One region of the Neobacillus pocheonensis genome, then DNA from elsewhere that is predicted to be linked to it. Evidence: riboswitches for the same ligand, from Rfam matches in the RefSeq annotation. Region 1 holds a riboswitch; each other region holds the start of a gene.

Region 1 (8,385 bases):
TTTCCAATTCTAAATTTACTACAGAAAGGGAGTTTCCATTGTGACCGTTGCTTCAAATGTTAAGCAATGCCTTATAACTTTAAAGGGGATCGAAGCACAGTTATCATCGCTGGCATTAAACTCTTTAGATAAGGAAGCTCAAGCTGTTTTTCATGAAACAACCTTGACAATCGGCGGTATAAAAAAAGACCTTCAATATCGTGTTCTAGAACTAGAGCGCCAAGAACCGCAATATAAAGGCTCATAAGCATTGGGGTGAAAAATAGTGCCGGGATGGATATTCATTATCGTTCGTTCTCTCATATTTATTTTGCTCTTATTTATTACAACTAAAATTCTCGGAAAGAAACAAATTTCTGAGCTATCTTTTTTTGAATATGTTGCCGGGATTACCATTGGCAGTATTGCCGGCGAGGTAGTGACCGGACTTGAAGCCAATATATATCATGGAATATTAGCCGTTGTTATCTTCGGCTTTGTTACCTGGCTAGTTGACTTTATTTCCTTATACAGTAAAGGGTTTAGGGACATGATTGAAGGAAAAGGAACAGTTGTCATCAAAGATGGGAAAATTTTAGAAGAGAATTTAAAGAAGGAAAGATACACGATTGACGAGCTTTCCGCTCTCCTTCGTCAAAAGAATATTTTTAAGCTTGCGGACGTAGAGTTTGCTGTACTGGAACCACGAGGTAACCTAAGTGCCCTTTTAAAAAAGGAAAACCTGCCACTTACTCCAAAAGATTTGCAAATGAAAATGCCGAATGAAAAAGAGCCGCAAACCGTGATTATGGATGGTCATATTATGGATGAACCATTACGATTATCTGGAAAAGGCAGAGGATGGCTTTATACTGAATTAGAAAAATTAAACGTTACTCTTGCTAATGTTTTCTTAGGTCAGGTAGATTCATATGGTGAATTAACGGTTGATCTTTATGATGATAAAATTCAGGTCCCACAGCCCCAGCAACGACCACTACTACTTGCAACCTTGAAAAAAACGCAAGCAGACTTGGAAATATTTTCGCTTCAAACCGATTGCGAAAAATCAAAAGCGATGTACAAAAAAAATGCCGCACTTATGCAGGAAACGATTGATAAACTAAGTCCATTTTTAAATGGATGATACATAAAAAATCCTTATCGAGGTGATAAGGATTTTTTATGTGCTTACAGAATTTTCATTGATAGAAGTTGTGTTACTTTTATGGGACATATAGCTATGCAATACCATCCCCGCCATCACTAATAGCATTCCAATCCAGGATACCGTTGAAGGGAATATAGAATTCAAAAGCAACAATTCCCCAATTAAAGCAAATAACACTTCCATTGATTGCGTTGCCTCCACCGCAGCTAATTTCTGCATATCCCCTCTTACCAAATCAGTGGCATGAAAAAAGAGGATAGTAGCAATCACTCCAGATGAAATGGCAACCAGTCCTGATTGAATCGTTTGCCCAGCACTAGGAGGCCCTTCTGAAAGAAAACCAAATACTGATAAAACAATCCAAAGTGGCAGGCTAGCTATAGTCATCCCTAATACGCGTTGAAAAACATCTAAACGGCCTCCGCAAATATCCATCATTTTTCTGTTTCCAAGCGGGTAGGCAAACGAAGCCACGACAACCGGTACAATCCCTAAAGTAATTTCCAAAATGGAAAGATGATTGGCCTGGTCGATCTGCATTAAAATAATTCCCAATAAGATAATTAAGGACATCGCTAATCCTTTGAAGGGAATTTTTCCTTTCATTTGCATTGGCCCTTTATTTGTCATGACCTTTTCATAAAAAAGGGGTGCTAAAAGTGAACCGGAAATAATTGTAATCTGCCATGTTGATGCAATTAACCAACCGGGTGCAAATGCTGCTGAGAAACAAATTGGAGCATAGAACAATCCAAATCCTACAAAGCTCCATAAGAGCCACGCACTAGGCCGCCTTTTCATTTCCACCAATAATGGCTGAAGATTTTTCCTCAAGAGCACTATGGCAAAAAGAAATGGAACCATAAAGAAATAACGCAAAGATGCACTCCATATCCAGCTCCCGCCGGCTAAGTCCATCGCCCGGTTTAAAATAAAGGTAAATGCAAAAAAGAAAGCGGCAAGTATGCCTAAAATAATGGGCCGCATTATGTTTATCCCCTTTTATTAATCTCTTTTTTAAGTTGGTAAGTCAACTTTACTTAGTATAGCAGATTTCTGAATAATTTGTTAAAAAGAAAATGACTAGGTAAATTTGAAACTTTATTCCCTTTCGACCGTAAATAACGAGGGTCATGATAAAAAATGAAGCGAGGTTGATACCATGTTTGGAAAAGTTGCCGCAGATATATTAGGAATAAGTGATGTTGGCTCTGTCATTAAACCGGAAAATTATGATAAAGTGGATGCGGATGATTATGTCATGCATGAAGATAACGAGAAGATTTACTTCCTCATTAAATCAAAATCAGATGAATATTGTTTTACGAACAACGCCCTTATCCATTTAGACGGCACAAGTGCAACGAGCAAGAAACGGCTGCTGCATCGTTATAGTTATGCAACTAACAAAATATCGGACGTAATGCTTGAAACAGCCGGAACTGTTGATCTTGATGTGGAAATCAAGTTTAAAATCGGCTCACAGCCATTTTCCATTGATGTTCATAAAAAACATATTGAAGAAGTAAAGGATTTATATAAGGCATTGATTAAAATCTCTGAAATTACGCATGAAAATGACATTTCCCTTCAATTTGCTAAGCAAAGTCTAGAAGTAGCTTCTTCAACCTTAGGTAGGGTGACCAGTCCTGATAGCAATTTAGTAGTACAATTTAAAACGCTCAACCAGGCAGCATTCCAATGGTTAGAGGATAGCAAAAGGCAATATTGTGTCAAGGATTATGGTTTTGTTTTTGAAAAATATATTAATAACTAAGCCTCACAAAAATAACCCCATTTCTGGGGTTATTTTTTCAGATAAAATCAATTAAAACATCATCTAAAGGTAATCTGGTAGTATTATGAGCCGGTGCAGCAGCCTTCCCTAAAGGGATTAAAACGACAGGGAAAAATCGTTCAGGAAGATCAAATTTCCGGGCAAATTGTTCTTTGTTAAAACCGCCCATCGGTACTGTATCATAGCCTCTATCCTTAGCAATTAACATCAACTGCATGGAAACAAGTCCAGCATCAAAGGAAGCGATATTTTTCAGAATTTCTTCCGGAGCATGGGGATACGTATTATTAGTGTTTTCGATTAATCGGTTCATACTTCCTTCATCCATATATCCAGCTTCATATGCACTACGATAAACTTTTTCAACACTTTTATACATTTCTTTATCCCCAATGACCGCAATCACGGCTGAAGCTGTTTCCACCTGCTCTTGGTTATTTGCAATCGATCTAAGTTCTTTTTTAACTTCTTCGTCTTGGATGACAATAAATCGCCATGGCTGCAAATTGCTAGATGATGGTGCTTTTATTGCTTCCTTTAGAATATCATTAATTTCTTCTTTAGAAATTTTATATGTTGGGTCATATTTTCTTACCGAACGACGTTCGCTAATTAAATCAGACAAGCTTTTTGTGATTAATGAAGTTGCCATCGATGATTCCTCCTTGAATGTGAGTTTTACTTATAGTTTGTTTACCAGAACTAAACGATACCATGAAATCCTTTCCTCAATCCACAGAAAAGGCTTGCACCTATGTATAAGTGCAAGCCTCTATTATGAAGGACTTGGTCTGTGGAACAGCCCCATCACCTCAATTGTTTCCGTAATATTAACAAATGCGGTGGGATCAACCTCTGTAATAAGAGATTTCACTTCATTCAGTTCATACCTCGAGATAACAGTAACCATTACATTTCGCTTATCATTGGAATAGCCGCCTACACCATCCATTATTGTCAACCCGCGGTACAAATTGGTCAATAAATGTTCTCTCATTTCTTCGCCTTTTCCCGTAATAATCATAATCGTCAATTTTGCATGATCTGTGTAAATAGCATCCACCACTTTACCAGTTACAAATATGGAAACTAAAGTATTAAGTGCAGCATCCCAATTAAACAAAAATCCACTAATGACGATTACAACTGCGTTCATCCCAGAGAGCAATACACCAATTGGAAAGTCTTTTTTGCGCGAAACAATCATCCCAATGATATCAAAACCACCCGTTGAGCCTGAACAACGAAACACGATTCCTACACCTAACCCAGTTAACGCACCGCCAAAAATGGAGGAAAGAATCGTATCATTAGCGATTGGAAATACTGGTACTACATATAATCCTAATGAAATGATTAAGACTGAAAAAATCGAATTCATAATGAATTTTTTTCCGAGCATTTTATAACCCACAATTAATAAAGGTAAATTCAAAAGTAAGTTAGCCACCCCTGTATTGATAGGGGTTATCATACCAAAAATCATTGAAATCCCGCTAAGCCCGCTGCTTAACACTTCATGTGGAATTAAAAAAAGGTTAAAGGCCATGACAACAATAAGGGATCCAATAATCAATCCAAAAATCCGCACACAGAGTCCTCCTAAACTTCACCATTTATTTAAAAATAATACCCATTATGTTTCTGTATGTAAATATAATAGTTTTTTATAATAATAATAAATTATCTGATAATTCATTAATCATTATCTCAATAGATTTTTTCAATTATTTTATCGTTTGCCTTCTACATGTTTTTTCATTTTACGTGTATAATTATACATCAAAACATTAAATAAATGAATTCAAAAATATTTTTTCATTGACAATAAAATAATAATATTTATACTTTAGTAGTATATTAATTTCATAACTAAATCCTCATCAACCGATGAGGTAGAGGTCGCGGTTTTTATTAGTAGAACGGACGAGATGCAGAGACATTACTGACTCCGTTTGAAAGGAAAAGCTGCCGAAGTGTGCTAACTTCTCTGAACAAGCATGCTGGGGCTGTCTCCCAATAGGAACAGAACTGTCACGTGTGGCCCTACCAGCCATTCGTGTTGAGCTATCTTTCGGAAGGTATGATGCGGGGTATTAACAATGCCACTCGAGTCTATCTCGGTGGCATTTTTTATTCCAAACTCCTTCCTAAAACCATAAAAAAAGGAGTTATAATTATGCAAACAGCACGTGTTTTAAAGGAAGATGTTAGCATTGAAGTTCAAACATCTAATAAAGACGGATTGAAACGAAGCTTAAAATCCCGTCACCTTACAATGATTTCACTCGGGGGTACGATTGGGACTGGTTTATTCCTTGCAAGCGGCGGGGCCATCCATTCTGCTGGACCAGGCGGCGCAATTCTTTCCTATCTCGTCATTGGTGTCATGGTTTACTTTTTGATGCAAAGTTTAGCTGAAATGGGCGCCTACATGCCAGTAGCGGGAAGCTTTAGCACCTATGCGACTAAATTCGTGGATCCTTCTCTTGGATTCGCCCTTGGCTGGAATTACTGGTATAACTGGGCGATTACGATTGCCGCTGAATTAGCTGCCGTTACAATGATTATGAAATTCTGGTTTCCACATACTCCTTCCATCATTTGGAGCGGAATCTTTTTAGTGATTATGTTTTTATTAAATTATCTTTCAGTAAAAGGCTTCGGGGAAGCAGAATATTGGTTCTCCTTAGTGAAAGTCGTAACGGTTGTTATCTTTATCATCACTGGTACATTAATGATTTTTGGCATTATGGGTGACGAAGCAGTAGGTTTCAAAAATTTCACTATTGGTGATGCACCCTTCCACGGCGGCTTTATGACGATGCTTGGAATCTTTATGGCAGCTGGATTCTCTTTCCAAGGTACAGAGCTCCTTGGAGTTGCTGCTGGTGAAACGGATGATCCAAAAAAAGCTATCCCGCGTGCGGTTAAACAAGTATTTTGGCGTATTCTTTTATTTTATGTATTAGCTATCCTTGTTATCGGTCTATTAATTCCTTATACAAATGGCAACTTAGCCAATGGTGATGTTACTGTCAGCCCATTTACCTTAGTTTTCCAAAAAGCAGGAATTGCTTTTGCTGCTTCGGTCATGAATGCCGTTATCTTAACGGCAGTCCTATCAGCTGGAAATTCAGGTATGTACGCTTCAACACGTATGCTATGGGACTTAGCCCGCGAAGGCAAAGCACCGAAATTTCTTGGTAAATTAAATAAAAATGGTGTTCCTGTCAATGCATTAATTGCTACAACGCTTGTAGGTACACTTGCGTTTCTTGCATCTTTCTTTGGGGATGGTACAGTTTACGTTTGGTTGTTAAATGCTTCTGGTATGTCAGGCTTTATCGCATGGCTCGGAATTGCGATTTGTCATTATCGCTTCCGCAGAGCTTATGTCGCTCAAGGTAAAGACTTAAACTTATTACCATTTAAATCAAAGTTCTTCCCATTTGGACCAATTTTTGCCTTTGCTGTCTGTGGATTCGTTGTCCTAGGACAAAACTATTCCGCATTTACGGGCGATCATATTGATTGGAATGGTGTAATGGTATCCTATATCGGATTACCTTTATTCCTAATCCTATGGCTTGGTTATAAATTCACGAAGAAAACGAAGGTTATTCCTTTAGATAAATGTGATTTAAATAATTAATGCTAAAAGAGCACGCCACTCAAGCGTGCTCTTTTAATTTATGAATATCGCTCATAATTGAACGATTACTTCAGTTCCATCTTTTAATTTTGTTTCAACTAATGTTAAACCCTTTTGCTCTGTTAGGGCGTTTAACAAAGGTTTTACGTCTCTTCTATCAATTTGGGGAATCGTAAACTTTTTTCCATCTTTCTCGATTGCTTTGTTTACGTATCTGGTTAATCTTTTAGAGGTAATTACTTTTAAAGCGAACTTTAAAACCGGATATGGGACAGGCATGAAAATCTTTTTCTCTTTAATTTTCACTCGGACTTTGATCATGGGTTTATTCAATGACCACGTAAACTTTTTCACCTTTTGCCGAGGTGATATCGACAATTTGTCCGTCTACTTCATTTTCGATGGCTTCGATTAACATGTCTACATTAACATGCTTAACATACTTTTCAGCCTCTGGAATTTTTTCGGCGATGCTCGTGCCTACTTTTAAAACAGCCTTGATTAACTTAATCGGCAAGTTTACATTCACGTTGTCTCCTTCTTCTGAAGAAACGCGGATTTTTAATGTTTTATTCAAATACGAAGCATTTTTGTTAAGTGGAATGGATTGCTCCTTGCCTTGAAGTACATTAATCAATTCTGTTGCTTTTTCTTTATCCAGCTTCCCTTTTTCCACCATCGTTAACACCCTTGAAATCTCTTCTTTCATTTATAATTCCCCCTCTTTTAATAAATGAATCGCCTCTTCAGCAGTGATTTCGCCTTTTTCAAGCATCGAAACAATTTTTTTCTTATCGATTTCCATCTTTTTATTTGTGGTGTAACCAAGTGAAGTAATAATATCGTCTAATTTTCCACGGACTGTTGGGTAAGAAATTCCCAGTTCTTTTTCAACTTCCTTAATATTTCCACGGCATTTTAAAAAAGTCTCTATAAACTGAAGCTGATCCTGACCAAGAGCTGCAAATTTAGATAGCTGAAATTCATTTTCCACAGTCGTATGGCAATGGGTACACTGAAGCTTCGTAATTTTTAATTGTTTGCTGCAAACCGGGCAATTTGTTATGAGCGGATACGCCATCATAATCTCCTTTCCTTTATTAACCACATCATACAATAATTATTGAAATTTTTAAAGGTATAAATTTATTTTTTTGATAAAAAATAATAAAAAAATTAATTATATTAAATACAACATTAATCATATTAACATCCATTGAAATAAAAAAACAGACTCACAATTGAGTCTGTTTTGATGGAACCATTAACCTAACTTTTCCTCTGAAGACCAAACATATAAATCTTCAATTTGGCAATTTAATTCTTTTGAAATGGTCATCGCAGTATTTAGGTTCATTACCTTCTTTGATATGTAGTCGTTTAGTTGACTTTTAGGAATATGTGTATTCCTCTCCAAACTATCCAAGTCCATACCGTTTTTGGCTAATAAATCCTTGAGGTTGCTTTTCTTTGCTTTATAATTGGTCAAAAATGACACCTCACTTTTATTAAGCATAACACAGTTGGATGGTAATAGAAAGGAAGCTAGTTACATTCATTGTATGTTATACTTAAAAGGATCACAAAAGGGGTGTTAAATTGAAAAGCTCAAATAACCGTTTCAATTACGGTCAATCAGTTAACATTAAAGACACTGGTGAGGTCGTCACAATCCTAAAATGGCAATACGTTAAAAATATGAAAAGATTTTCTTATACAGTGAAAGAACATCCTGGTACATTTTATTTCGAGGAAGAATTACAAAATAATTAAGATGAAAGA
Region 2 (8,385 bases), on a different contig from region 1:
TGGTAAAAAGCGAAAAAGGTTATGTAGTTTTTCTTTTTCTAATATGGTCTTCAGTTCCTTGTACATAGGGCTGACAACGAGTATATGTTCTATCATCATTCTCTCTCACCTCTTTTTTTGTATTGTACCATTATTATAAACAAGGCACTGTTAAATTTGGCTGTTGATTTCCGCTCCAGACGCTCGCTTTCCGCGGGCGTGCCGGGGAGCCTCCTCGGCGCTATTGCGCCTGTGGAGTCTCCCCAGTCCCGTACTCCCGCAGGAGTCGAGCGTCTTCCGCTCCAATCAAAAGAGTTTGAAAAACAACAATATCGTTTAACAGAGCCATAAACAAAAATTGACAATCTACTTAGCTTGTTTATCTGGTATAGTAGTCTTTAAGAATGAATGGAAAGGAATTTATATGACAATGAAATGTTTATCAATTGATTTAGATGGTACTTTGTTAAATTCTGAACATGAAATTTCCGATGCTAATGTGAAGGCTTTAAACGAGTTACATGAACTTGGCCATAGTATTATTTTGAACACAGGTCGGGCATATGCTGATGTAATCAAATTAAAAGCTGTGCAAAATTTGGAGGTTCCTATTTTTTGTATCAATGGCTCAAATTTATATTCCAGCAATAGGGAATTGTTATTTGAGGCCACTATATCACAGGAAGATTATCAGGAAATCTTTTCGATATTAAAGGGGTTAGGAGTGGGAATTCTCATTTATACTAATTATGGCGGCTTTCCATCTACACTTCCACCGTTACATGGTAAAACGAAAGCAGAATTGGATACACTTTTTCAAGAATTTAATTATGATGAAATCTTGGAGAAAGACAATCTTAAAATCTATAAACTTATCGCTTTAACCCACTATGATCAACTTGAAAAAGTAGAAATTGTAAAAGAAGTATTAGCAGGTAAATTCGATATTTCCATGGCATCCTCATTTCCGAATAATGTAGAAATTACCTCTAGTGAAGCTCATAAAGGGAAGGCATTATTGCGTTACCAAAAAATGATGAATCTTTCCTTTGAGGAAATCATCGCGTTTGGTGACGGTGGCAATGACCTCGCTCAATTTGAAGTGGCCGATATTTCTGTTGCAATGGGGAACGCCCCCTTTCATATTCAACAACAAGCGGATCTTATCACAAAGACCAATGACGAAGATGGTTTTGCCTATGCTGTTCGTCACCTACTGCCATTGTTAAAACCAATCGAGGAAGTTCGGTAAATTAAAAATAGATAAAGCCTTCACTTTTATCCGAAGTGGAGGCTTTTCCTTACAGTGGTGCTAACATTCTTCCACTGTTGCAATATAAGGTAAATTCCGATACATCTGAGCATAATCAATTCCATAGCCAACAATGAATTCATCGGGAATGACAAAACCGACATAATCAACTGGCAGATCTACTTTTCTTCGCTCAGGCTTATCTAACAGTGTGCAGATTTTAATTTGCTTTGGTTTATGTGTTTTCAAATGCTCGCTGAGGAAGTTAAGCGTTAATCCGCTATCAATAATATCCTCCACTACGACTACATTCTGATTCGTTATATTCGCATCCAGATCCTTTAAAAGCCTCACCTTTCCTGAGGTTTCCGTTTCGTCACCATAGCTGGAAACTGAGATAAAATCGACTTTAATATCCTCTTTCATTTCGCGGATCAGATCGGCGGCAAAGACAAATGAACCTTTCAAAACTATGATTAAGATAATGGGTTCATGATTAAAATCCTTTTCAATCTCCTCTGCGATTTCTTTCACTCTTTGCTTAATTTTTAGTTCTGAAATCATCGTGTCTTTAATTTTATACGCCACAATTTCTGCACTTCCTTCCTATATTCTAAAAGTCGCTTTTTTGAAAATATTTATAGGCATTATAATGAAATATTTGCACATCCACCTTAACGTTAGTTAAAGAGTCCTTATTTAAATAAAAGTTATTCGTTTTTTGCAGATTTCTATAATATTTCGGGTGTTTCCTGTACCATTTATCACCGATGTTTAATAAATCTGTCTCATTTTCAACTCCATTATTATAAAGGGACGTCACCTTCTTTTCAATTTCCTTGTTGACCAATTTTTTTAATCTCATTAAAGGTATATCTTCCACTTTTTCGAGCAAATCTGCCTGTACGGAAATTTCGATTGAAAACTTTGGAACTGCAGAACCTTTCTTGTATTTTACTTTCATTTTTGGAGACGCCAGCTTTAAGGCTGAAACTAGCTTTCCCTCATCTTGCACTTTTTGAGTAAATGAAACGTTCTTTTCTAATAACCAATTCATAAATACAGCATCTTTAAATTTGAACTCTTTTATAAACTTTTGCTGCTGAAAAATCATGTATCCATCAAAATATAAAATCGGATACTTTTTGCCAGCCGTCCAACTCCCTTTATCGATTTTCACAATTGGTATTTTTGCTGCGCCCATTGGCTCATAAAAGTCTCTTAAAAATTGCATTAACGTCATAGGCTTTATTGCATCCTGGTACAACTCGTTGCCACTTTTTTTATAAAGGATCGTGTATACAGCAGGATATTCAAATAATGCCTTCGTTTTAAAAACATTTTTAATATTTTCCTTTGTTGTGACCACTCTTAAGGTGTGGCGAAGCGAACGATTTCTTCCTACTTCCTCGATAACTTTATCAATATGATCAGCAATCATATTTTCGCTTAATACAAGAGTGACGGTGTGTCCAAAAAACAATGGAGGTTCCGACTTTTTATAGAGTTGGCTTACTGCTAAATTAAGCGTTTCTCCCTTTGCCGAAGCGACAAAAATCGGAATCGGTTCAGTCGGTCGTCCTCCTTCTGTCTTTGCCACACTAGCAAAATTCAATGCTTGAAGATAGGCGGTATACTCCTCTTTTTCTACATCATAATCCATGCCAAGACCCACAATATAGGTTAAATCCTGAATATTTTTCATCCCTGAACAGCCATTAAGCACTAGACAGCAAGAGAAAATAGAAACAATCCACAACTTTCTCATGATGGATTCCCACCTCGTGTAGGATCATCTGCACTTGTTGTTGTTGTTCTCGTTTTATAAAACTGACGAGGTGCCATTATGAATGACTTAATCATTTCTTTTAGTTTAATGGGTGCAAGAGAACCTAGGTATGGTTCTCCAAATGAAGTAAGAGTGGAAAAGTAAAAAATCGTTAAAATCAAACCAATAATAACTCCAAATAACCCCAAAAATGTACTTAACAAAATAATGAAGAACCTTAAAATGGTAATAGCTGTGCTTAAAAATTGATTCACTAAAGTAAAAGATGATATGTAGGTAATGGCAGCGACTACCAGCATCGTTGGAGACGTTAAGCCGGCTCGAATCGCCGCATCCCCAACGATTAATCCTCCTAACACGGCAACCGTTTGCCCAATCGCTCTTGGCAGCCGAAGCCCTGCTTCATTGAACAGTTCAAACAAAAACAGAACAATGAACATTTCTAAAGGTGATGATAAAGGCAGCCCAAAACGAGAGACTGAAATGGTCGCAACAAGTAAATACGGAATCTGTTCCACGTTAAAGGCTGTAAAGGCGATCCATAATCCCGGTAAAAAAGCGGAAGTGATCAATCCTAACATCCTTAATATTCTTTCGATTGTCACAAAAGCATAATTGAGGTAATTATCCTCTGGTGATTTGGTCTGCAATAATAAATTCACTGGTGCATAGGAGACAGTTGGATTTCCATCAACCATGAGAGCAAAACGGCCCTGATTCAAGGCTTGAACAATAAAATCTGGCCTTCCAGAGTAGTCTGTACTCGGGAAAATAGAAAATGGTCTGTCACGGATTGACGATTCAAGTTCATAAATACTGGTTAAGATATCCAGGTTCACTTTTTCTAATCGTTTATGGATTTCATCCAAAATTCTCTGATCAATTAAATCTTCCATATACATCAAAATAACTTTTGTTCTGCTTCTTTTTCCTATTGTATATTTCTCTATACATAATGAGGGAGTATGGAGCCTTCTTCGGATTAAGGAGATATTAGTCCAAATATCCTCGACAAAACCATCCTTTGGACCTCTAATGGAGGTTTCAAGCGCTGATTCCTCTGGTGTACGTTTAGCTAAATAACATGCATTAATACTTAATAACGAACTTCTAAATAAAAATAAGACGTTTCCGTCAAAAAGTAAATTGGATAAATCCTCTAAAGAATGGTCAGAAACTTCAAGAGCTTGAAAGAACGATTTGAGCTTATCAATGGCAAAGTCTCCGCTATGAACTCCAAGTTTGGGTAAAATATATTGATCTAAATAATGTCTATCGATTAAGCTTTCAAAATAAATGATTTCAAAAGATTCCGTTTCTGTATGATGCTCTTTACATAATAGGTCTTGACTTCTGTTAAATTGTAATTTTAAATTTTCCGCTTTTTCTTTAAGTTCTCCCCTACGAAGATGATTCGAGCTCCTTATTTTTTCCATGTTGTTCATCCCTTTTCTTTAGTACTGCCAGAATCAATGCTGATAACAGGATTTGAATCAGGAAAAATATCATGCAAACCGGCAAAAAATAATCATAAATAGCCCCATAGAAATAATAAGTCTCTACTTTAATCGACATCAGTCCGAATAATAAGAGATACAAAATGCCAACAAGGATTGGGTTCAGTTTGTAATGCTTTTTTTTACTTGTAATAAATGTCCCTAATAGATACATAAACAAACCAATTCGAATTAGCCCTCCGCTAAGCCATTGATATAGGGCAAAGAAATCTAAATGTGAGATATACCTGCCTATGCTTAATACCCGCCACTGCTCATAAGCAGGATAACGAAAGTTGACTGCTTCCCTTGGGCCAAACTCCATGATGGATGCAGACAACGGTCCAAAGATTAAACCCGTTAAGATCGTCAATAAAATAAACAATTGCCTAAATTTAACCGGTTCCTGTGAAAAGGGCTGCAGCAAAACAACGATGTAAATCTCAAGAAGTCCAGAAAAAACGTAAATCAACCCTTTTAGAAGAGGAGAAAATCCGTTTGCTAATAAGGGAAATAAAAAACTCGGATCCTTTAAACTTGTGTTGGTTATCGCAATAAAGAATCCAAATAAGATTACAAGCGGCAGCAATAAACCGCTTGAAATCGCCATTGCTTTGACGCCAGCCAGCGTGATGAAAAAACAAACAACAATCAGGATAATATTAATCATAAAAACAGGAGTATCAGCTAGAAAGTAGGCTTTCAGCCAAATCATTAAATCCCGAAACGTTACATATGAACTGGCCAGCAGAAACACCATCACTGGAATTGAAAATATGATCGAGACAGTACGGCCAAGACGGTTCCTAATCATGGTAAAAAAACCTTCATCTGGGCTATTTTTTATAATAAAAAAAATAGGCCACAAAAATAGAAGTGCTATCGGATATGCAATAATGACACATAACCAACTATCTCTTCCTGCCGCAGTTAGTAAATTGGGTATAAGAAGAACATGATTAAGTAATCCCGTCGATAGAATCAAGAGCAAGAATAATTGTCTGGGGATTAGGATTTTTACTAAACTTTTCAATTAGATCACCGAATTTTTTCATTTTATTGATATGTTTTGTTGTTTTATTAAAAAATATCCAAATTCCCTTGAAACAAAGGGTCGTTTCTGTTATATTACAATCAATTAAATATTTTCTTACTTCAAACCTTTTGAAGTGAGGATAGAGGCGCAAAGACCATTACTACACAATTAGAGGATGATGAGGTCCTGTGAAGATTGTGAAAAGGGGAATTTGCCGAAGCTTCCAAGATGCTCATTTGTCTTGAAGCTGGTTCTGCTATTGAAGAAATACAGAACTGTCATATAGGAAACTATATGGAGGGCTATCTCACGCATAGGAACTTGTTTTATGTATGTTTCTACTGCAGTAACGGGATTGCCTCGTTGCTGCTTTTTTGCGTAGATTTTTGAACGGCCTAAACTCCCTCTAATTTTAAAAAAATTATCTAAAGGGTGAGAATAATGAATTTTGGCCAAGTTTTAACCGCTATGGTGACACCATTTGATCAAAATGGTGATGTAGATTATAACGAGACGAAGAATTTAGTTAATTATTTGATTGCCAATGGTACGGATGGATTAGTCGTGGCTGGAACAACTGGAGAGTCTCCTACTCTAACAACAGAGGAAAAGATAGAGTTATTTAAATTTGTGGTTGATGTTGTAGGCGGCAGAATTCCTGTAATCGCAGGTACCGGCTCCAATAACACCAGAGCTTCAATCAGTTTGACTAAACTTGCAGTAGAAGCTGGTGTAGATGGCATCATGCTTGTTGCTCCATATTATAACAAACCTTCTCAAGAGGGAATGTATCACCACTTTAAAGCTATTGCCGAATCCACATCCTTACCCGTCATGCTATATAACATCCCTGGACGAAGTGTCGTGAACATGTCTGTCGAAACAATCGTTCGTCTTTCAGCGATTGATAATATTGTCGCCATTAAAGAAGCGAGCGGCAATTTAGATGCGATGGCAGAAATAATCAACCAAACACCGAGTGATTTTACGTTATATAGTGGAGATGATGGTTTAACGATACCTGTTTTAGCTATCGGCGGCGCTGGAGTTGTTTCTGTGGCCTCTCATATTATTGGTAACGAAATGCAAGACATGGTCAATAACTTTAAAAATGGCCGTGTCCAAGAAGCGGCAGCGGCTCATCGTCAGCTACTCCCAATCATGAAAGCATTATTTGCGGCTCCAAACCCAACGCCTGTAAAAGCGGCCCTAAATTTGAGTGGGGTTAAGGTTGGTGGGGTCCGGTTACCGCTTGTTGCTCTAAATGATAAAGAGCTAACGGCACTACAACAAGTATTACCAGGCAGCAAAATAGAGGCATAATGAATACAGATTCAAAAGGGCAGCCAATTCGGATGATTGGCTGCCCCTTTTTTGTTTTTCATATCGTTTTTTGTCGGCAATCTTATGGAATTAATAAAATTTTCCCGGTACTCTTTCGGCTCTCCAAATAACGATGCGCATCCTGCCCATCACTTAATGCAAAAACCTTTGGTTCCGCTACCGTAACTTTTCCTTCTTCCATCCAGCGAAACAATTCGTTTGAACGAGCAGCTCTTTCTTCATGGGATGTTAAGACATTCCATAAATCTCCGCCAGTCAGCGTTTTTGACGTATCCATCAGCATTCTTGGGTCTACTGGGGCCGGATCGCCGCCAGCCATTCCGTAAAATACAACAGTACCACCAATACGAGTTGCCGCAAAGCTATCTTGAAGTGTGGAACCGACGGATTCATAAACAACATCGACGCCCCTACGATTCGTAGCTTCCAGCACTCTCGTTTTCCAGTCCTCATCATAAAGAAAAACAAAGTCCGCTCCAGCATCTTTGGCTGCGGCGGCTTTTTCGGGTGAAGAAGTTAAGCCGATCACCCTTCCACCGAGCAGTTTAACTATTTGTATAAGAAGCTGCCCTACACCGCCTGCAGCAGCATGTACTAAAACAATGTCATTCTTTTTAATAGAATAGCTGTCCCGCGTTAGATAATGTGCGGTTAACCCCTGTAATAATACGGATGCCGCTTCATTATACGAAATGGTTTCAGGGACTGGAATAGTCTTATCTAAAGGAACGGCTACTAACTCTGCATTCGCGTAAGCTACATCGGCAAAGGCAATTCGCTCACCTACTTCAATCCCCTTCACATTTTCCCCTGTCTTTTCAACTATACCTGCTCCTTCATACCCTAGAATATACGGAGGTTCTCCAGCAAGATGATAGTTACCTTTTCTTCGATAAATATCAGCAAAATTTAAGCCGATCGCTTTCATTCTAACAAGTATTTCATCAGGTCTGATTGTTGGTGCTGAAATTTCTCGATACTCTAATACTTCTGGCCCGCCAAATTTATTGAATACTAGTGCTTTCAATTGTATGACCTCAACTTTAATAATTTTTTTCGATACGTTTTATATTAAATAGTAGTGAATAAAGAAATGCAAATAAACGGTTTTAATTCAAATTTTACAAAAAAGGTTGCATTCTTCATAAAAAAGCGTCAAGATTAAGGTACTTTAAAGAAATAGCAGGTGATTAAAATTATCGAAATTAAGACATCTCCTTTAAGCGATGGAGAATTCAATAGAGGAGTATTTGCAACCATAGATATCCCAAAAGGGACGCTTATTCATGAAGCTCCAGTCATTCCCTATCCCAATAGAGAACATGTTCACATTGAAAAAACACTGCTAGCAGATTATGCGTTTGAGTATGGGAAAAACCATACTGCTTTTTTGTTAGGATACGGTATGCTGTTTAACCATTCCTATACGCCGAATGCGACCTATGATATTAATTTTCAGAATCATACCTTTGATTTCTATGCATACAAA
Region 3 (8,385 bases), on a different contig from region 1:
CGATTGATGAAACTGTTACATCCTGGGTGATGAATGAGGTAAGATATGATTTGAAGGCATTGGCGGCCCCAGTCCATCGTCTATTAATTAATGGCTGCGGAAGCCGGTAGTTAAGGTTAAGGAGGGGAAAAAATGGAGTATTTAAAATGGTCTTATGAGGATGGATTAGCAACAATTACCATTGAACGTCCTCCGGCAAATGCCCTATCATCAGGATTATTAAGGGAATTGTCGGCCGTACTGGATGAAATTGAACCGAACCGTGAAATTAAAGTCATTGTGATTCATGGGGAGGGACGTTTTTTCTCAGCAGGTGCTGATATTAAAGAATTTACAACAGTTTCTACATCTGAAGGCTTTACAAACCTTGGCCAGTTCGGGCAAGATTTGTTTGATCGGATGGAAAAGTTTCCAAAACCAATTATTGCTGCGATTCACGGTGCAGCCCTTGGTGGCGGTTTAGAGCTTGCAATGGCTTGTCATATCCGCTATGTAAGTGAAACAGCAAAACTTGGTCTCCCAGAACTTCAACTTGGTTTAATACCTGGATTTGCAGGCACGCAGCGTTTACCGAAATATGTAGGTGTTGACAGAGCGGCAGAAATGCTGTTTACCTCGGAGCCAATTACAGGTTTGGAAGCGGTTCAATTTGGCTTGGCAACTCGTGCTTTTCCTGAAAATGAAGTTTTAGAAAATGCCTATAAGCTGGCTAAAAAAATCGCCAAGAAAAGCCCTGGTTCTATTAAAGCAGCAATCGAACTTTTAAATTATGCCAAAACGGAAGAATTCTACGAAGGTACCAAACGAGAAGCTGAACTTTTTGGTGAAGTTTTTGTATCCAAGGATGCTCAAGAAGGAATTAAAGCCTTCATTGAAAAACGTGAGCCTCAATTTAAAGGTGAATAAACTTCTTTGAGTGGTCATTCTGCTCAAGAAGGTTTTCTAAAAAATTTTTTTCGAAAAAATTTTCTTAATCTTTCAAACTGAGCGAATGCTCGAAATTTTATTAGGAGGGTAACCATGAACATTTATGTATTAATGAAAAGAACCTTTGATACTGAAGAAAAAATTGCGATCTCCGGTGGAAAAATCAATGAGGATGGCGCTGAATTTATCATCAATCCTTACGATGAATATGCGATTGAAGAAGCAATCCAAGTTCGCGATGCGAATGGCGGAGAAGTAACGGTTATCTCTGTTGGCACTGAAGAAGCAGAAAAGCAGTTGCGCACAGCTCTTGCGATGGGTGCTGATAAAGCTGTCCTAATTAATACTGAAGACGATGTTGAAAACGGCGATCAATTTACAACAGCTAAAATCCTTGCTGAATACTTAAAAGATAAAAATGCTGATTTAATTTTAGGCGGCAATGTGGCAATTGACGGCGGTTCTGGTCAAGTTGGCCCGCGTGTTGCTGAACTGTTAAACATTCCTTACGTTACTACCATTACCAAGCTTGAAATCGACGGCACAAATGTAACCGTTACCCGTGATGTTGAAGGTGATTCAGAAATTATCGAAACAAGCCTTCCTCTATTAGTTACAGCACAACAAGGTCTTAACGAACCGCGTTATCCTTCCTTACCAGGAATTATGAAAGCGAAAAAGAAGCCGCTTGATGAATTGGAATTGGATGACCTTGATCTTGAAGAAGACGATGTAGAAGCAAAAACAAAAACAATCGAAATCTACCTGCCTGCGAAAAAAGAAGCAGGAAAGGTTTTATCCGGCGATTTGAATGATCAGGTTAAAGAACTTGTTCACCTACTTCATACAGAAGCAAAAGTAATTTAATCGAAATTTCATAAAAATTGTTTGCAGGAGGGAAATGGAATGTCTAGAAAAGTATTGGTATTAGGAGAAGTTCGTGACGGTTCATTACGTAACGTATCTTTCGAAGCGGTAGCTGCAGCGAAAACAGTCGCAGAGGGCGGAGAAGTTGTTGGTGTTTTAGTTGGCGATGCTGTAAGCGCTTTAGGTGCTGAATTAGTTCAATACGGTGCTGACCGCGTTGTGGTTGTGGAAGACGAAAAATTAAAGCAATATACATCTGATGGTTATGCTCAAGCACTTTTAGCAGTGCTTGACCAAGAAAAACCAGAAGGCTTGGTATTTGGTCATACTGCGCTTGGAAAAGACCTTTCACCAAGAATCGCTGGTAAACTTCAATCCGGTTTAATCTCGGATGCTACAGCTGTTGAAGTGGCTGGCGGCAATGTTGTTTTTACAAGACCGATTTACTCCGGTAAAGCCTTTGAAAAGAAAATTGTAACCGACGGTTTAATTTTTGCTACGGTTCGTCCAAATAACATTGCTCCATTAGCAAAGGATGAAAGCAGAAGCGGTGAGGTATCCTCTCTATCTGTAGAAATCAAAGACCTTCGTGCGATTATTAAAGAAGTAGTTCGTAAAGCAAGCGAAGGTGTTGACCTAAGTGAAGCCAAAGTAGTTATTTCAGGTGGACGCGGTGTAAAGAGTGAAGAAGGCTTTGCACCACTGAAAGAATTAGCTCAAGTCTTAGGCGGAGCAGTTGGAGCTTCCCGCGGTGCATGTGATGCCGAATATTGCGATTACTCCTTACAAATTGGTCAAACTGGTAAGGTTGTAACTCCTGACCTGTACATCGCTTGCGGAATTTCTGGTGCTATCCAGCACTTAGCAGGTATGTCTAACTCAAAAGTAATCGTGGCAATCAACAAAGATCCTGAAGCAAACATCTTTAAAGTAGCAGATTACGGAATCGTTGGCGACTTGTTCGAAGTTGTGCCATTATTAACTGAAGAGTTTAAAAAGCTTAAAGTTCACTCATAATAAGAAGAGCGGAAGCGCCTTGTCCAGGGGCGACAAGCATAAGACGATCCGGTGTGAAGGTTGCTTTTTAACCTTCTTGCCGATTGGCTTAGACCAAAGAGCCCCTAGGCGCTGGAGCTTGCCAATAAAAAAGCGGGCGAGCGGAATGTTCCGCTCGCTTTTATTTGCGAAACAGATTATTAGCATGAGCAAACAAACGATGTTATACTTTCCGTAGTATTTCATTATTAATTAGGAGGTCAATATAAAAATGGCTATTTCACATGTAACAGATCAAAACTTCACGACTGAAACAGGCTCAGGCCTTGTTCTTGTAGATTTTTGGGCACCATGGTGCGGACCTTGTAAAATGATCGCTCCTGTATTAGAGGAACTTGACCTAGATATGGGCGATAAAGTAAAAATTACGAAGCTTGATGTCGATGAGAATCCTCAAACAGCTGCTAATTTCGGCGTTATGAGCATTCCAACATTACTTGTTTTCAAAGATGGTGAAGTTGTCGATAAAGTGGTCGGCTTCCAACCAAAAGATGCTCTAGCAGGCGTGTTACAAAAGCACGTTTAAGAATTTACGACCCTAGCCAGAATATCCTGGCTAGGGTTTTTATTTTTTTACAGGAGTCTCCACTTTCCTTTATGGTGCGATTGTTTTAAAATTTTAAAGATAGATAAAGAAAACGAACGGAGTGGAGTGGCCGGAATGAATGAAATGATTAAGCAAAAACTGACACTGCTGCCTGACCAGCCTGGCTGCTACTTAATGAAAGACCGTCAGGGAACAATCATCTATGTCGGGAAAGCTAAAATACTAAAGAACCGTGTCCGGTCCTATTTTACAGGGTCGCACGACGGGAAAACGCTAAGGCTTGTCCAAGAGATTGAAGACTTTGAATACATCGTCACTTCCTCAAATATTGAAGCCTTAATACTAGAATTAAATTTAATAAAAAAATATGATCCGAAATATAATGTCATGCTGCGGGATGACAAGACCTATCCATTTATTAAACTGACGGCAGAAAGACACCCGAAATTAATCATCACTCGAAAAGTAAAAAAAGATAAAGGTAAATATTTCGGTCCCTATCCAAACGTTTTTGCAGCAAATGAAACAAAAAAGCTGCTGGATCGAATTTATCCGCTTCGCAAATGTGCGACACTTCCTGACCGGGTATGCCTCTATTATCATTTAGGGCAGTGCCTTGCACCATGTGTCAATGAAGTAACTGAACAACAATATAAAGAAATGACCGATGAAATTACCCGCTTTTTAAACGGGGGTTATAAGGAAATAAAAAAAGAATTAACCGAAAAAATGACGGTGGCGGCAGAAGAGTTAGATTTTGAGAGGGCAAAGGATTTTAGAGATAAAATCGTCCATATTGAGACGATTATGGAAAAACAGAAAATTACAATGACAGACTTTACGGATCGAGACGTGTTTGGCTATGCGGTCGATAAAGGCTGGATGTGCGTACAGGTCTTCTTTGTACGACAGGGAAAGCTAATTGAACGTGACGTATCCATGTTCCCAATTTACAATGAACCAGAGGAAGAAATCCTCACATTTTTGGGTCAGTTTTATCAAAAAACAAACCACTTTAAACCGAAGGAAATTCTCATTCAAGACGAAGTGGACTTAAATATGGCGGAGCAGCTTCTTGAGGTAAAAGTGTTACAGCCGCAGCGAGGGCAAAAAAAGGATCTTGTAAAAATGGCCATTAAAAATGCCAAAATTGCCTTGAATGAAAAGTTCTCTCTGATTGAAAAAGATGAAGAACGAACAATTAAGGCAGTGGAGAACCTGGGGGAACTCCTCGGAATTTATACACCGCACCGCATCGAGGCTTTCGATAATTCCAATATTCAAGGAACCGACCCGGTTTCGGCGATGGTTGTTTTTACAGATGGGAAAGCAAACAAACGAGAATACCGGAAATATAAGATTAAATCAGTCATAGGGCCCGATGATTATGAGTCAATGAGGGAAGTTACCCGAAGAAGATATTCACGGGCACTTAAAGAAGAACTGCCACTGCCCGATTTAATTATAATTGATGGCGGAAAGGGGCATGTAGAAGCCGTACGTGATGTATTAGAAAATGAATTAGGCTTGGATATTCCTCTTTCAGGTCTTGTAAAGGATGAAAAACATCGAACCTCTCAATTACTGTATGGCAACCCATTAGAAATTGTCCCATTAGAGCGAAACAGCCAGGAGTTTTATTTGCTGCAAAGAATTCAAGATGAGGTTCACCGCTTTGCGATTACCTTCCATCGGCAGATCCGTGGAAAAAGTGCCTTCCAATCCTTACTCGATGATATACCAGGAATTGGCGAGAAGCGAAAAAAATTATTGTTAAAGCAGTTTGGCTCCGTGAAAAAAATGAAAGAAGCTGGCATCGAAGAGTTTAGGGCGATTGGAATTCCTAAGGATGTTGCTGAAGAATTACTCAAAAAACTTCAGTCATAAGGATTGTCAGCTGAAAACTATCATGCTATAATAAGTGAAAATTTAATTTACTATCACTTTTACGTACTAAAGTGAAGGTAGAGGTGCGAGCTTCAAGAGTAAAGGTTCTGAGAAGGATGAGCTTCCATGATGAACCTTGAAAGGGGATGTTCGCCGAAGTGGAGAAAGTCTCATTTCTTTCTTTGCTGGTCCTGTATTGAATAAATACTGGATTGTCAAGACGAATGGTCTTGGAGAGCTATCTTATCTTGTAGGCGCAAGTTTTTTTTGTGTTTATTAAGCAATGAGATACCCTCTCATTGCTTTTTTATTTTTTTGGCTGTGTCGAACTTGCTTGTTGATTTCCGCCCAGGCGCGAGCGGTTCGCGGGCAGTTCGGGGAGCCTCCTCGGCGTTGAAGCGCCTGCGGGGTCTCCCCTGTTCCGTACTCCCGCAGGAGTCTTGCGCCTTCCGCTCCAATCAACAAGGTTTCAAAATCAACATTCACCTTTAACACAACCAATTATAGGGAAAACTATAGCAATCACTTGAAAGTAGGGGAAAACGAACATGGGGCTTATTGTACAAAAATTCGGAGGTACTTCTGTCGGAAGTGTGGATAGAATTTTAAATGTAGCAGAATGTGTGAGAGAAGAAACCAAAAGAGGAAATAAGGTAGTTGTCGTCGTTTCTGCAATGGGCAAATCGACAGATCAGCTTGTTAACTTAGCAAAGGAAATTTCCGATCAGCCAAATAAGCGGGAAATGGATATGCTGCTTACGACTGGGGAGCAGGTGACTATTGCGTTATTGAGCATAGCTTTAAATCAAAAAGGTCTTGAGGCTGTTTCCTATACAGGATGGCAGGCAGGAATTGTTACCGAGCCTGTACATGGAAATGCAAGGATTTCAAAAATCAATACACAATCAATCGAAACGCGGCTAAATGAGGGGAAAGTCGTAATTGTTGCCGGTTTCCAAGGGATTACTGAGGATGGCGAGATCACTACTCTGGGCCGAGGTGGATCTGACACAACAGCTGTGGCGTTAGCTGCCGCTTTAAAAGCCGATAAGTGTGATATTTATACCGATGTAACCGGGGTATTCACAACAGATCCTAGATATGTGAAAAAGGCTCGTAAATTATTATCCGTTTCCTATGATGAAATGCTCGAACTTGCTAATTTAGGGGCAGGAGTGCTGCATCCAAGAGCAGTGGAGTTTGCAAAGAACTACAATGTACGCTTAGAAGTTCGCTCAAGTATGGAAAAAATTGAAGGTACAGTCATTGAGGGGGAAGCAACAATGGAACAAAATTTAGTTGTCCGCGGGGTCGCATTCGAAGATGAGATTACGAAAGTAACCGTGTTAGGTCTTAAGAATTCATTAACGAGTTTATCTACTATTTTTACCACACTTGCTCAGAATCACATCAACGTAGATATCATTATTCAAAGTACAACAGAGGCTGGTACAGCCAATCTGTCATTCTCGCTCCATACCAATGATTGGGTTGAAACATTAAAGGTTTTAGAGAACAATAAGTCCGTTCTTGGCTATGAGCAACTTGATGCAGAAAATAAATTAGCAAAAGTATCGATTGTTGGTTCGGGCATGATTTCCAATCCAGGTGTGGCGGCGAAAATGTTTGCCGTTCTTGCTGAGAACAACATCGCTATTAAAATGGTCAGCACCTCTGAGATCAAAGTATCAGCAGTGGTAGAAGAGAAAAATATGCTAAAAGCAGTAGAAGTACTGCACGATGCTTTTGAACTAGGGAAAAACTAAAAAAGAGAGTCAGGCACTTTCAATGACAGTACCTGACTCTATTTTATATTTGATCTTTTTTGTCCCATTTAACCGTGAAGTGGATAATGTTGGATTTTTTTGCTGGGTGTTCAAATGTTTCGGCGATAGCTTCTTTTTGCAACTCGATTTGCTGGGCAAGGAATCCAGCTTCTAACTGAAAAAAGTTTTCTGCTTTTGATTTGACACGTGATACTAGTAGTGGACTAGCAAGTTCAAACTCAATTTGATTTTTACTTTCATGTTTGATGTTAAGTTGGCCCCAAGAGGCATTGATAAAAAATTCAACTAGTTGATCATAATCGGATAATGGAAATTTTCGTGCAAGCCTTTTTCCGGCCCAATATAAAATTTCGGGAGTATCTTTTCCTAAAATCTCAGGTAAAAGGATTTCTCTGACTAGTTCATAACCGAAAATGGATATGTTTCTAGGTTCATCAGTCTGGATCTGACGCTCAACGACGATACTATCTTTCACTTGTTTCCCCTCTTTCTACCATTCTATTATATACAAACTGTGTTACAATTCAGTAGCGTTTTTATAAAATAGTGCTAACATTTTGAAGGGATTTTTTGTTATTTTGCAATATCATAACTTATTTACCATCATAATTATCATTTCCTAAAAATAATAATTTCCAACCGTAAGATGTTGGTAATTTTTATGTGAGAATCTAGGTTATTTATCAAATAAAACCAAGCTATAAATGAATGCGCTTACATTCTATTATAATATCAATATATTTTAAAAATTTTATATTTTAACCAAAGATTTATGTATCCGGTTTCTTGACGCTCTAGGATGATGGGAGTAAAATGGACATGTCACATTATTGTCACAATGGTGCTAGGTTACATATTCTTTAAAGGAAAAAAAGAAAAGGGCTTAACATCATTTTTACAAATTAAAAGGGGGTAAATGTATGGCGAGTAATCGAGAGTTTTTCAATCGGAGATTGCATTCATTGCTTGGGGTTATTCCTATTGGGATATTCCTTATGCAGCACCTGGTAGTCAATCATTATGCAACAGTGGGAGTTGAATCCTTCAACAAAGCTGCAAACTTTATGGGGAATCTTCCTTTCCGCTACGTCCTTGAGACTGTTATTATTTATTTACCATTGTTATTTCATGCAATATATGGGCTTTATATTGCTTTTACAGCGAAAAATAACACTAGCAGATTTGGATTCTTCAGAAACTGGATGTTTTTGCTCCAACGTATTACTGGTGTCATCACGCTGATCTTTATCGCTTGGCATATCTGGGAGACACGTGTAGCTTCAGCGTTTGGACATGAAGTTAATTTTCAAATGA

What was found. Region 1 has a riboswitch for lysine ahead of ABES02_RS15920 (amino acid permease). Riboswitches for the same ligand answer to the same signal wherever they lie in the genome.
Region 2: it holds a riboswitch for lysine, as region 1 does, so the genes downstream of both, dapA (4-hydroxy-tetrahydrodipicolinate synthase) here and ABES02_RS15920 (amino acid permease) in region 1, are expected to answer to the same signal.
Region 3: it holds a riboswitch for lysine, as region 1 does, so the genes downstream of both, ABES02_RS19605 (aspartate kinase) here and ABES02_RS15920 (amino acid permease) in region 1, are expected to answer to the same signal.

Annotation. Positions count from the first base shown of each region.
Region 1 covers NZ_JBCNAD010000028.1:1,572-9,956, reverse strand. The annotation lists gene ABES02_RS15950 (DUF1657 domain-containing protein) at 41-247, shown strand; gene ABES02_RS15945 (DUF421 domain-containing protein) at 266-1,126, shown strand; gene ABES02_RS15940 (DMT family transporter) at 1,163-2,137, opposite strand; gene ABES02_RS15935 (PH domain-containing protein) at 2,313-2,927, shown strand; gene ABES02_RS15930 (nitroreductase family protein) at 2,965-3,600, opposite strand; gene ABES02_RS15925 (YitT family protein) at 3,724-4,539, opposite strand; lysine riboswitch at 4,837-5,026, shown strand; gene ABES02_RS15920 (amino acid permease) at 5,128-6,603, shown strand; gene ABES02_RS15915 (hypothetical protein) at 6,655-6,882, opposite strand; gene ABES02_RS15910 (SHOCT-like domain-containing protein) at 6,929-7,312, opposite strand; gene ABES02_RS15905 (DUF2089 domain-containing protein) at 7,313-7,684, opposite strand; gene ABES02_RS15900 (helix-turn-helix domain-containing protein) at 7,868-8,092, opposite strand; gene ABES02_RS15895 (hypothetical protein) at 8,203-8,376, shown strand.
Region 2 covers NZ_JBCNAD010000008.1:43,301-51,685, reverse strand. The annotation lists gene ABES02_RS04740 (D-2-hydroxyacid dehydrogenase) at 1-99, opposite strand, end outside; gene ABES02_RS04735 (HAD family hydrolase) at 410-1,231, shown strand; gene hpt (hypoxanthine phosphoribosyltransferase) at 1,292-1,819, opposite strand; gene ABES02_RS04725 (Ger(x)C family spore germination protein) at 1,845-2,999, opposite strand; gene ABES02_RS04720 (spore germination protein) at 2,996-4,456, opposite strand; gene ABES02_RS04715 (GerAB/ArcD/ProY family transporter) at 4,422-5,507, opposite strand; lysine riboswitch at 5,685-5,865, shown strand; gene dapA (4-hydroxy-tetrahydrodipicolinate synthase) at 5,994-6,875, shown strand; gene ABES02_RS04705 (quinone oxidoreductase family protein) at 6,958-7,923, opposite strand; gene ABES02_RS04700 (SET domain-containing protein) at 8,092-8,385, shown strand, end outside.
Region 3 covers NZ_JBCNAD010000035.1:11,548-19,932, reverse strand. The annotation lists gene ABES02_RS19635 (TetR/AcrR family transcriptional regulator) at 1-110, shown strand, start outside; gene ABES02_RS19630 (enoyl-CoA hydratase) at 133-906, shown strand; gene ABES02_RS19625 (electron transfer flavoprotein subunit beta/FixA family protein) at 1,021-1,794, shown strand; gene ABES02_RS19620 (electron transfer flavoprotein subunit alpha/FixB family protein) at 1,834-2,811, shown strand; gene trxA (thioredoxin) at 3,062-3,376, shown strand; gene uvrC (excinuclease ABC subunit UvrC) at 3,512-5,284, shown strand; lysine riboswitch at 5,355-5,533, shown strand; gene ABES02_RS19605 (aspartate kinase) at 5,833-7,050, shown strand; gene ABES02_RS19600 (YslB family protein) at 7,094-7,546, opposite strand; gene ABES02_RS19595 (succinate dehydrogenase cytochrome b558 subunit) at 7,992-8,385, shown strand, end outside.